Rhodopseudomonas palustris HaA2: one gene and its partner. The protein of the gene in region 1 binds, or shares a complex with, the protein of each later gene. Links are inferred from orthologs where the notes say so. Each region holds a gene or a part of one and is shown in the gene's direction. Other genes may lie near its edges. The genes, in order: accC and accD.

The links.
Region 2: the proteins of accC (region 1) and accD are in contact, whole or in part, in a solved structure (PDB 8UXZ), measured with the Escherichia coli proteins. The link is inferred for Rhodopseudomonas palustris HaA2 from one-to-one orthologs.

Annotation. Positions count from the first base shown.
Region 1 is NC_007778.1:3,440,381-3,446,475, forward strand. The notes cover bases 1,244-4,105. They hold accC (acetyl-CoA carboxylase biotin carboxylase subunit), read left to right. Parts: upstream 1,244-1,927; coding sequence 1,928-3,283; downstream 3,284-4,105. Other genes in these bases: aroQ (type II 3-dehydroquinate dehydratase), read left to right, coding at 1,244-1,264; accB (acetyl-CoA carboxylase biotin carboxyl carrier protein), read left to right, coding at 1,312-1,824; RPB_RS15230 (sensor histidine kinase), read left to right, coding at 3,400-4,105. Outside these bases: RPB_RS15210 (hypothetical protein), read right to left, coding at 1-211; more of aroQ, read left to right, coding at 809-1,243; more of RPB_RS15230, read left to right, coding at 4,106-4,932; RPB_RS15235 (response regulator), read left to right, coding at 4,929-5,372; RPB_RS15240 (response regulator), read left to right, coding at 5,369-6,095. UniProt on the Escherichia coli protein: This protein is a component of the acetyl coenzyme A carboxylase complex; first, biotin carboxylase catalyzes the carboxylation of the carrier protein and then the transcarboxylase transfers the carboxyl group to form malonyl-CoA.
Region 2 is NC_007778.1:717,471-723,638, reverse strand. What follows is about bases 3,234-6,168. They hold accD (acetyl-CoA carboxylase, carboxyltransferase subunit beta), read left to right. Parts: upstream 3,234-4,184; coding sequence 4,185-5,153; downstream 5,154-6,168. Other genes in these bases: RPB_RS03215 (bifunctional folylpolyglutamate synthase/dihydrofolate synthase), read left to right, coding at 5,150-6,168; trpA (tryptophan synthase subunit alpha), read left to right, coding at 3,240-4,076; trpB (tryptophan synthase subunit beta), read left to right, coding at 3,234-3,240. Also shown: signal peptide peptidase SppA, read left to right, coding at 1-404; RPB_RS03245 (integration host factor subunit beta), read left to right, coding at 577-882; RPB_RS03240 (lipopolysaccharide assembly protein LapA domain-containing protein), read left to right, coding at 922-1,311; RPB_RS03235 (phosphoribosylanthranilate isomerase), read left to right, coding at 1,368-2,024; more of trpB, read left to right, coding at 2,026-3,233.

The DNA of each region.
Region 1 (6,095 bases):
ACGACGGAAAATCGGCCTCTGCGACATGGACACGGTCGGCATGGAGCGACCATTCCTTCAGCCGCTCCATCTGACAGAATTTTTCTTTGGCGATCTCGGTCGCGTCGCGGCTGTTCGCCGCCTCGATCTCCAGGGAGCTCTGGCAAATCTCGGCCTGCCGGCCGTTCTCGCCGAGGATGTCCTTCATGAATCGCACAGTATAGCGGGCCATAGTGCCTCCCGTTTAAGCGTCTTCTTCATTCAAGACACATGCCTGATATCAGGCGCGTCCGACCGCGGGCATGTTGCTCGGGCGGTGGGGCATCGTGCGCATCGGCGCGTCGGAGACGCGCCGGATCGTCATTTCGGAGACTACGCCTCCCGTTTCCGGATGCCAAAACAAAACCGCGACAACGCTCGTCAAGTTTGGTCGCGGCTGCCGGATCGGCGCTGGTCTTTCAATGAAATGATCTCGCCCTGCGATTGTTCCACGCGAACCCCGCCGATCGGATCGCCGCCCGCAAGCGAAGATGCGAAATCGGGACGAGCAGACGGCATTATCTGTGTGCCGATCAGCCACCCACAACCGCTCTCGCGGAGCCCTCTGCAAACGGATCGCAAGCACTTCCCGGCGCTTGCCTCGGCATGCTCGTCCAAAGCATCACCCGATTCAGGCTCCGCTGGACCGTGTTCAGGCTTCCCCTCAGCCGTGAGGTTACCTATAACGCCGACAATCAAGTGAATTTTGCCCGGACCGGTGCTGCAGCGCCGGATTTCGGCCCGACGGCGCGTCCGCCGGAGACCTTCGCTGACATTGCCGGAAAGTCGGATGCCTCAAACGATTTACGTGCTCAATGGCCCGAACTTGAATCTGCTCGGGACCCGGGAGCCGGCGATTTACGGCCACGCGACGCTGGCCGACGTCGAACGATTGTGCACCGAGACCGCTGCCAGTTGTGGTCTTTCAGCCGTTTGCCGGCAGTCCAACCACGAGGGCGAGTTGATCGACTGGATCCACCAGGCGCGCGACGAGCAGGCGGTGGGAATTGTGCTCAACGCCGGCGGCTACACCCACACCTCGGTGGCGCTGCATGACGCGCTCGTCGGCGTGCAGATCCCGGCGGTGGAAGTCCACGTCTCCAACGTCTTCGCCCGCGACAGCTTCCGCCATCATTCCTTCATCGCGAAGGCCGCCTTTGCCAGCCTGTGCGGCTTCGGCATCGACGGCTACCGGCTGGCCATCCTCGGCCTCGCCGCGAAAATCGGTACCAGCGCCAAGGCCTGACCCGAGGCCGGACCCGCCCCACTCACTCAAGACATCTGGATCGAAACATGGCCCGCCAGCCTGACACCAAGACCGCCGCCAAGCCGAAGGACGCCGCAACCGAGGACAAGGCGGCGATCGACGACAGCACGCTGATCCGCGATCTCGCGCTGCTGCTCGACGAGACCAACCTCACCGAGATCGAGATCGAGCGCGCCGGGCTTCGCGTCCGCGTCGCCCGCAACGTCAGCATCGCCGCCTCGGTGCCGATGGGCTACGCCCCGACGTCCGCCGCAGGAGGCGCGATCACTGCGATCGAGACCGCGGCGATCGACATCGCCAAGCATCCTGGCGTGGTGCCCTCGCCGATGGTCGGCACCGTGTATTGGGCACCCGAGCCCGGCGCCAAGCCGTTCATCGAGGTCGGCTCCCGGGTGTCCGCCGGCGAGACGCTGTTCATCATCGAGGCGATGAAGACCATGAACCAGATCCCGTCGCCGCGGGCCGGCACCGTCACCCAGATCCTCGTCGAGGACGGCCAACCGGTCGAGTTCGGCGAGCCGCTGGTGGTGGTCGAATAGCGAGTCGCGAATGGCGAGTGGCGAATAGAGCTGCATCGCAACGCCATCCGCCCCCCATTCGCCACTCGCCATTTGCAATTCGCCTCTCAATCCGGTGGCCCCGATGTTCGATAAAATTCTCATAGCCAATCGCGGCGAGATCGCTCTGCGGGTTCTGCGTGCGTGCAAGGAACTGGGCATTGCCACGGTCGCCGTGCATTCGACCGCCGACGCGGACGCGATGCATGTCCGGCTCGCGGACGAAAGCGTCTGTATCGGCCCGCCGCCGTCCAAGGACAGCTATCTCAACATCCCGGCGCTGCTGGCGGCCTGCGAGATCACCGGCGCCGACGCGGTGCATCCGGGCTATGGATTTCTATCCGAGAATGCCCGTTTCGCCGAGATTCTCGCCGACCACAATCTGCATTTCATCGGCCCCAAGGCCGAGCACATCCGGCTGATGGGCGACAAGATCGAGGCGAAGAAGACCGCCAGGCGCCTGGGCATCCCCGTGGTGCCGGGCTCGGACGGCGCGGTCGGCCCGGACGACGACGCGATGTCGATCGCCAGGGAGATCGGCTTTCCGGTGCTGGTCAAGGCCGCCGCCGGCGGCGGTGGCCGCGGCATGAAGGTCGCGCACACCGCCGAAGACCTGTCGATGGCGATCTCGACCGCGGGCAACGAGGCCAAGGCCGCCTTCGGCGACGCCTCGGTCTATCTGGAGAAGTATCTGCAGAAGCCGCGCCACATCGAAATCCAGGTGCTGGGTGACGGCCGCGGCGGCGCGATCCATCTCGGCGAGCGTGACTGCTCGCTGCAGCGGCGGCACCAGAAGGTCTGGGAAGAGAGCCCCTCCCCGGTGATCAGCGCGGAAGCCCGCGCCCGGATCGGCGGCATCTGCGCCAAGGCGATGCAGGACATGAGCTATGTCGGCGTCGGCACCATCGAATTCCTCTACGAGGACGGCGAATTCTACTTCATCGAGATGAACACCCGGATCCAGGTCGAGCATCCGGTCACGGAGATGATCACCGGGATCGATCTGGTGCTGGAGCAGATCCGGATCGCCGCCGGCGGCGACCTGCCGGTGTCGCAGGACGAGATCGTGCTCAACGGCCACGCCATCGAGTGCCGGATCAACGCCGAGAATCCGGTGAGCTTCCGGCCGTCGCCGGGCAAGATCGCGCGTTATCATCCACCCGGCGGCCTCGGCGTCCGGATCGATTCCGCAGTCTTCCAAGGCTACACCATCCCGCCTTATTACGACTCGCTTGTCGGCAAGCTGATCGTCCACGGCAAGACCCGCGGCGAGTGCCTGATGCGGCTGCGGCGGGCGCTGGACGAGATGGTGGTCGACGGCATCGAGACCACACTGCCGCTGTTCCGCGCACTGGTGCGGGAACCGGGGATCATCGACGGCGATTATCATATCCACTGGCTGGAGCAGTATCTCGCCGGCGTCGCCCTCGAGGGCCGCTGAAGAATATTTGCGTCGGGCGTGGAACCAAGTTCCGGCTCCCGCGTTAGCGTGGCTGCAGATTTGGCCGCCTTGCGGGGATTGTTCTTGCTTTGTTTCAAATGGTCGGAGACCGCGCGGTGACGCCGGAATCCACGCGGCGACGCGCTTTCATCCAGATCACGTTGCTGTCGCTGTCTTTTGCCGTGCTGGTTCTGATCAGCGTCGCCTCGGTGTTTCTGTTGCAGAAAGCCCGGGAGGACAGCGCCTGGGTCGCCCACACGCTCGAAGTCGAGAACCAGATTTCCCTCGCCCAGCTGCAGATGCGCCGTGCCGAAAGCGCGGAGCGAGGCTTTCTGCTGACGAGTCAGCCTGAATTCGTCGAAGAGTTCGAGAATTCCTCCGGCCAGGTGGTGCCGATGCTGCAACGCCTGCAGCAGCGGGTAGCCGACAATCCGGTGCAGCGCGGGTTGGTCGACAAGAGCATCGTCATCGCACAGGCGAGGATCGAGCGGTTCAGGGAACTGATCGCGCTCGCGCAGGCGGACCGCGCCGAGGAAGCTCGGCGCATCGTGCGCGCCGAAAGCGGCCGTGAGGCCATGAACCAGTTCGCCAACTTCATGGCGGCGATGCGGGCCGAAGAAAACAAGCTATTCGTGATGCGGACGGCGGCGGCCGATCGCAGCCAGTCTCTGGCGTCGATCGTCACCACCACCGGCTCCGGCCTGGTGCTGGTGCTGGCCGGGCTCTCGATCTTCCTGGTGCGGCGCTCCGCGCGCGCCCGTGACGACGCCGAAGCGCTGCTACGCGAGAACAATCTCAACCTCGAGAGCACCGTGTCCGAGCGCACCGCCGACCTGCGCGAGGCCAACGAAGAGATCCAGCGCTTCGCCTATATCGTGAGCCACGATTTGCGCTCGCCGCTGGTGAACATCATGGGATTCACCAGCGAGCTCGAAGAACTGCGCAGCGACATCTTTCGCCGCATCGCCACGCTGAGCCGCGAAGTCGCCGACAAGCAGATGCCGGAGAAGGCCGACAGCGACGGCGAGCCGGAGCTGCAGCCGGCCGACCAACAATTGTCGGAGGACTTCACCGAGGCACTCGCCTTCATCAAATCGTCGATCGGCAAGATGGACCGGCTGATCAGCGCGATCCTCAACCTCACGCGCGAAGGCCGCCGTCAGTTCCAGCCGGTTTCGATCGACACCCGGGAGCTGATCGAGAACATCGTCTCGACGGTGGCGCATCAGGCCGCCGAGGCCAACGCCGAGATCCGCATCGAGCCGTTGCCGGAAATCGTCAGCGACCGCCTCGCGCTCGAACAGATCTTTTCGAATCTCATCGACAACGCTCTGAAATATCTCAGGAACGGTGTCCCCGGAGACATCCGGATCCGCGGTCGCCAGAAGCTCGGCTTCGCGATCTTCGAGATCGCCGACAACGGACGGGGGATCGATCCCAAGGACCATCAGAGAATCTTTGATCTTTTCCGCCGTGCCGGTACACAGGACAGGCCGGGTCAGGGGATCGGGCTCGCTCATGTTCGCGCGCTCGTGCGCCGCCTGGGTGGAACCATGTCGGTGTCCTCGGCGCTCGGCGAGGGCTCGACCTTCACCATCACCTTGCCGATGAAATGGACCACGGCCACCAAACGGGAACCCCGCTCATGAGTAACCCAGTCACCATCATCATGATCGAGGACGACGAGGGCCACGCGCGCCTGATCGAGCGCAATATTCGCCGGTCCGGCGTCAACAACGAGATCGTTCCGTTCACGTCCGGTACAGCCGCGCTGAACTACCTGTTCGGGGCCGACGGCTCGGGCATCGAGCATCAGAATCGCGCGCTCCTGGTGCTGCTCGATCTCAACCTCCCCGACACCAGCGGCATCGATATTCTCCGGCGCGTCAAGGAAAACGATCATCTCAAATGCACGCCCGTCGTGGTGTTGACCACCACCGACGACGCGCAGGAAATCAAGCGTTGCTACGAGCTCGGCTGCAACGTCTACATCACCAAGCCGGTGAACTACGAGAGCTTCGCCAACGCGATCCGTCAGCTCGGCCTGTTCTTTTCCGTGATCCAGGTCCCTCAAACCGAGGCTCCATGACTCCTGCTGCTGCGCCGACTCTGCTGTATATCGACGACGACGAGGCGCTCGGGCGCCTGGTCTCACGCGGCCTGAAGCGACAGGGTTTCTGCGTCGAGCACGTGCTGAGCGGCGAGGCGGGGCTGGAGCGATTGCGCAAGGGCGGCGTCGACGTGGTGGCGCTGGATCAGTACATGCCCGGCCTCGACGGGCTGGAAACGCTGGAGCAGATCCAGAACATTCCGGATGCGCCGCCGGTGGTCTTCGTTACCGCATCGCAGGATTCCAGCATCGCCGTGACCGCGCTGAAGGCCGGCGCCGCGGATTATCTGGTGAAAGATACCCAGGGCGACTTCGTCCCCCTGCTCCAGGTCGCCGCCGATCAGGCGCTGCGCCAAGCCGTGATCCGCAAGGCCCGCGACGACGCCGAAGCCGAAGTCCGCGCCTCGCGTGATCGCTATGCGGCGCTGGCCGCAGAGCGCGAAATGCTGCTGCGCGAGGTCAACCACCGGGTCGGCAATTCGCTGCAGATCATCGCGTCGCTGCTGCATCTGCAGGCTTCGTCCAGCAAGGAGAGCGAGGTCAAGGCGGCGCTCACCAACGCGATGGGCCGCGTCGCTGCGGTGGCGCAAGTCCACCGCCGGCTCTACACCTCGCACGACCTCAAGAGCGTGATGCTGAACCAGTATCTCGAAGCGTTGCTCGAGGATTTGCGTCGTTCGGCCGAAGGCAACCGGATGTCGC
Region 2 (6,168 bases), 2.7 Mb from region 1 along the record:
CGCGCGCCGCGCTGGAATCGCTGGTGCGGGATTCCTACGCGTGGTTTCGCGATCTGGTGAAGCAGCGCCGCGCCATGGACGACGATCAGCTCGGCATCGTCGCCGACGGCCGCGTCTTCACCGGCCGACAGGCGGTGGGTCTGAAGCTGATCGATCAGCTCGGCGACGAGAAGACCGCGGTGGCGTGGCTCGAAACCGAGAAGCGGGTCAAGAGCGGCCTGCCGGTGCGCGACTTCAAGCTGTCGCCGCAATTCGGCGACCTGACATTTCTGCGGGCCGCAGCGTCGATCACGCTCGATGCGCTCGGCCTCGGCGTGATCGCCCGACAGGTGGAGCAGTCCGGCGCGATGCATCTGGGCCTCGACGGCATGCTCGCTTTGTGGGTGCCGGGTAGCACCCGCTGACGACGATCGGTGGCCGGCGTCGCACGGCTTCGACCCCGGCGGATGAGCGCGAGCCGCATCGTGCGAGCACCGCCGGACGACTTTGTCCAGCCCGCCTCATTTGATTTAGCGTCTTGACAGTTCACAGTATTTTCAAGGAAATGGCGGTCCGCACGCACGGACCACACCCTCGATGATCAAATCCGAACTCGTTCAGCGTATCGCCGAGCACAACCCGCACCTTTACCAGCGGGACGTCGAGAACATCGTCAACGCGATCCTCGACGAGATCGTCGACGCGCTGGCGCGCGGCGATCGGGTCGAGTTGCGCGGCTTCGGCGCGTTTTCGGTGAAGCATCGGCCGGCGCGTGCCGGCCGCAATCCGCGGACCGGCGCGCATGTTCCGGTCGACCAGAAAAGCGTGCCGTTCTTCAAGACCGGCAAGGAAATGCGCGAACGGCTGAACCGCGAGACCGGCGACACTGATACCGGCGCGTAACGCGACGCCCGTTTGCTGAGCAAGGCGAGCGAGAACGACATGCAGAAGTTTCTGACAGCCCTGGTGCTGATCCCGCTCGGACTGATTTTCATCGTCTTCGCGGTCGCCAACCGCCATCTCGTCTCGGTGTCGTTCGATCCGCTCGATGTCAGCGATCCGATGGGCACCGTGCAGATGCCGTTGTTCGTCCTCATCATCGGCGTCGCGATCCTGGGCGTGATCGCCGGCGGGATCGCTACCTGGTTCCGGCAGCGGCATTGGCGGCGCGCGGCGCGGCGGCATCAGGCCGAAGCCATCGAGGCCAAGACGCAGCTCGCCAATCTGCGCGCCAGCATCGTCGCCCCGACGCCAAGCGAGCCGAAGCGGATGCTGCTGCTGGAACAGGGTTCCGCCTCCGGCAGGCGCGACAAGGCCAGCGCGGCGCTGTAGAACACCGTCGTGTTGCCGGCTCCCCTCGTCGCCGGCCGAACCCCGATCGCGAACCCATGTCCGTCGTCGTCAAAATATGCGGCCTGTCGACCCGCGACACGCTCGAAGCGGCGGTCGCGGCCGGCGCCGACATGGTCGGCTTCGTGTTCTTTCCGGCCTCGCCGCGTCATGTCGGGTTCGACCTCGCGCGCGCACTCGGCGACCAGGTCGGCAGCCGCGCCGCGAAAGTCGCGCTGACGGTCGACGCCAGCGACGCGCTGCTGCGCGACGTCGTCGACGCGCTCGCGCCGGATCTGCTGCAACTTCACGGCAAGGAAAGCCCCGAGCGGGTTCGCGCGATCAGGCAGACATTCGGGCTGCCGGTGATGAAGGCCGTGGCGGTGGCCACCGCTGATGATCTGGCGGCGCTGCCCGCTTACGCCGCCGCAGCCGATCGCATCCTGTTCGACGCGCGGCCGCCGAAGGACGCGCTCCGCCCCGGCGGTCTCGGCGTGCCGTTCGACTGGGCGCTGCTGAGCGGCCTCGCACTGCCGGTCCCGTACATGGTGTCCGGCGGCATCACGCCCGGCAATGTCGCCGAGGCGCTGCGGGTGACGCGCGCCGGCGGCATCGACGTGTCCTCCGGCGTCGAGACGGCGCCCGGCGTCAAAGATTCCGAATTGATCCGCAGCTTCATCCGCGCCACGCGCGCCAGCGAAGAGACGATGACCTGACATGAACCAGATCCTGCCGAACTCGTTTCGATCCGGTCCCGACGAGCGCGGGCATTTCGGCATCTTCGGCGGCCGCTTCGTCGCCGAGACGCTGATGCCGCTGATCCTCGCGCTGGAAAAGGCCTACGCGGAAGCCAAGGACGATCCGGCGTTCCGCGCCGAGATGGACGGCTACCTCAAGCACTATGTCGGCCGGCCGTCGCCGCTGTATTTCGCCGAGCGGCTGACCGAGCATTTCGGCGGCGCCAAGATCTACTTCAAGCGCGAGGACCTCAACCACACCGGCGCCCACAAGGTGAACAACGTGCTCGGCCAGATCATGCTGGCGCGGCGGATGGGCAAGCCGCGGATCATCGCCGAAACCGGCGCCGGCATGCACGGCGTCGCCACCGCGACGATGTGCGCGAAATTCGGCCTGCAATGCGTCGTCTATATGGGCGCGGTCGACGTCGACCGGCAGCAGCCCAACGTGCTGCGGATGAAGGCGCTCGGCGCCGAAGTCCGCCCGGTGACGTCCGGCGCCGCCACGCTCAAGGACGCGATGAACGAGGCGCTGCGCGACTGGGTCACCAACGTCCACGACACGTTCTATTGCATCGGCACCGTCGCCGGCCCGCACCCCTATCCGATGATGGTGCGCGACTTCCAGGCGGTGATCGGCCAGGAAGTGCGCGCGCAGATCATGGAAGCCGAAGGCCGGCTGCCGGATTCGCTGATCGCCTGCATCGGCGGCGGCTCCAATGCGATGGGACTGTTTCATCCCTTCCTGGATGATAGCAGCGTCGCGATCTACGGCGTCGAGGCCGCGGGCCACGGCCTCAGCAAGCTGCATGCGGCGTCGATCGCCGGCGGCAAGCCCGGCGTTCTGCACGGCAACCGCACCTATCTGCTGATGGACACCGATGGCCAGATCCAGGAAGCGCATTCGATCTCGGCCGGCCTCGACTATCCGGGCATCGGCCCGGAACACGCCTGGCTGCACGATGTCGGCCGCGTCGAGTTCATGTCCGCCACCGACACCGAGGCGCTCGACGCCTTCAAGCTGTGCTGCCGGCTGGAGGGCATCATCCCGGCGCTGGAGCCGGCCCATGCGCTGGCGAAAGTCGGCGACCTCGCCCCGCCCCTGCCGAAGGATCATGTGATGGTGCTCAACATGTCGGGCCGCGGCGACAAGGATCTCGCTTCGGTCGCCGAACATCTCGGGGGCCAGTTCTGATGACTACGCGTATCGACATCCGCTTCGCCCAGCTCAAGCGCGAAGGCCGCCCGGCCTTCGTCACCTTCGTGATGGCGGGCGATCCCGACCTCGCCACCTCGCTGCAGCTGCTCAAGGCGCTACCCACGGCCGGCGCGGACATCATCGAGATCGGCATGCCGTTCACCGACCCGATGGCCGACGGACCGGCGATCCAGGCCGCCGGCTTGCGCGCGCTGCACGGCGGCACCACGCTGCACAAGACGCTCGAGCTGGTGGGCGACTTCCGCAAGGACGACGCCACTACGCCAGTGGTGCTGATGGGCTACTACAATCCGATCTACATCTACGGCGTCGACGCGTTTCTCGCCGACGCCAAGGCGGCCGGGGTCGACGGGCTGATCATCGTCGATCTGCCGCCCGAGGAAGACGCCGAGCTGTGCCTGCCGGCGATGAAGGCCGGGCTGAATTTCATCCGGCTGGCGACGCCCACCACCGACGAAAAGCGGTTGCCGGCGGTGCTCGCCAACACCTCGGGCTTCGTCTATTACGTGTCGATCACCGGCATCACCGGCTCGGCTTCGGCGGATTCGGTCGCGGTCGGCGACGCGGTGGCGCGGATCAAGCGCCACACCGACCTGCCGGTCTGCGTCGGCTTCGGCATCCGCACCCCCGAGGGGGCGCGCGCGATCGCCGCACAGGCCGACGGCGCGGTGGTCGGATCGGCCCTGATCGACGCGCTGCAGAAGACGCTCGACACCGACAATCGCGCCACTCAGGCGACCGTCGGGGCCGTCGCGGATCTGGTCGCCTCGCTTGCGGCCGGGGTGCGCGGCGCCCAACAGGCTGCCGAATAGGCAGTCATCAATTCGGGCCATGGTCTGGACGGAGCCGTTGTCCGCCGCCATATCCCGACAGTGCAATGACCCTGGCGACGCCCTTCCGGGGGCGACGCGGAGACCATCATGAACTGGCTGACCAACGTCGTCCGTCCCAAGATCCGCAACATCCTGCGGCGCGAAACGCCGGAGAATCTCTGGATCAAATGTCCGGATACCGGACAATTGGTGTTCTACAAGGACGTCGAGCAGAACCAGTTCGTCATTCCCGGCTCGAACTATCACATGCGCATGGGCGCGACGGCGCGGCTGCGGTCGGTGTTCGACAACGAGACCTGGTACGATGTAGCGCTGCCGGAAGTGACCGCCGACCCGCTGAAATTCCGCGACGAGCGCAAATATGTCGACCGCATCAAGGATGCCCGCGCCAAGACCGGCGCCCATGACGCGGTGAAGGTCGGCTACGGCAAGCTCGAAGGCCTCGGCGTCGTCGCCGCCGTGCAGGATTTCGACTTCATGGGCGGCTCGCTCGGCATGGCGGCCGGCGAAGCGATCATCCGCGGCCTCGAGCTCGCGGTCGAGAAGCACGCGCCCTTCATCATGTTCGCGGCCTCCGGCGGCGCGCGGATGCAGGAAGGCATCCTGTCGCTGATGCAGATGCCGCGCACCACCGTCGCGGTGCAGCTGCTGCGCGAGGCGGGGCTGCCCTACATCGTGGTGCTGACCAACCCGACCACCGGCGGCGTCACCGCCTCCTACGCGATGCTGGGCGACATCCAGCTGGCCGAGCCCGGGGCGCTGATCGGCTTCGCCGGCGCCCGGGTGATCGAGCAGACCATCCGCGAGAAGCTGCCGGACGGCTTCCAGCGCGCCGAATATCTGCGCGACCACGGCATGGTCGACATGGTGGTGCACCGCCACGAGCTGCGCCCGACGCTGGCGCGGCTGTGCCGGATCCTGACCAAGACGCCGCTGCCCGCCGTCGAAGAGCCGGCCGTCGTCGACGACGATGCCCAGGATATCGAGGCCGTCGCGACCGAGATCGTGGCGACGCCGCCCGAGCCGGCGCCGCCGCCGGCCGCGCCGCAGGCGTGAGCGCAGCGACAACGCCAAAGCCGTCAGCCTCGGTCGGCGACCTCCGCGCGCGCCTGGCGCGACTGCATCCCGCGCAGATCGATCTGACGCTCGGCCGAATCGAACGGCTGCTGGCGGCGCTGGATTACCCTGAACGCCGATTGCCGCCGGTGATCCATATCGCCGGCACCAACGGCAAGGGCTCCACCCTCGCCTTTCTCCGCGCCATTCTCGAAGCCGCGGGCCTCTGCGTCCACGCCTACACTTCGCCGCATCTGGTGCGCGTCAACGAGACCATCCGGCTGGGGCGGCCGGGCGGTGGCGTGCTGGTGAGCGACGAAGAGCTGGCCGACGCGCTTTCGCATTGCGAGCGGGTCAATGACGGCGCGCCGATCACGCTGTTCGAGATCGAGACTGCCGCGGCGTTGTATCTGTTCGCGCAGCATCCCGCCGACGTGGTCCTGCTCGAAGTCGGCCTCGGCGGCCGGCTCGACGCCACCAATGTGATCGCGCATCCGCTCGCCTGCGTGCTGACGCCGATCGGGATCGATCACACCGAATTTCTCGGGCCGACGCTCGCCGAGATCGCCGCCCAAAAGGCCGGCATCATCCGCCGCGACGCGCCGGTGATCGTTGCCGAGCAACCCGACGACGCGATGGTGGTGATCGAGCGCGAGGCCAAGCGGCTGCGCGCGCCGCTGCACGCGCGCGGCCAGCACTGGCATGTCGAACTCGAACACGGCCGCCTCGCCTATCAGGACGAGCGCGGCCTGATGGACCTCACCGCGCCAAAGCTGTTCGGACGGCATCAGATCGACAATGCCGGGCTGGCGATCGCGGCGCTGCGCGCGCAGCAGCGCTTCGCCATCGATCAGGCCGCCTATCAGGCCGGGCTGCTCGCCGCGGAATGGCCGGCGCGGATGCAGCGGCTGACGTCGGGCACACTGCTCGATGACGCGCCGCAAGGCTGCGAGCTGTGGCTCGACGGCGGCCATAATGCCGATGGTGGCCGCGTCGCCGCCGCCGCGCTGGGCGA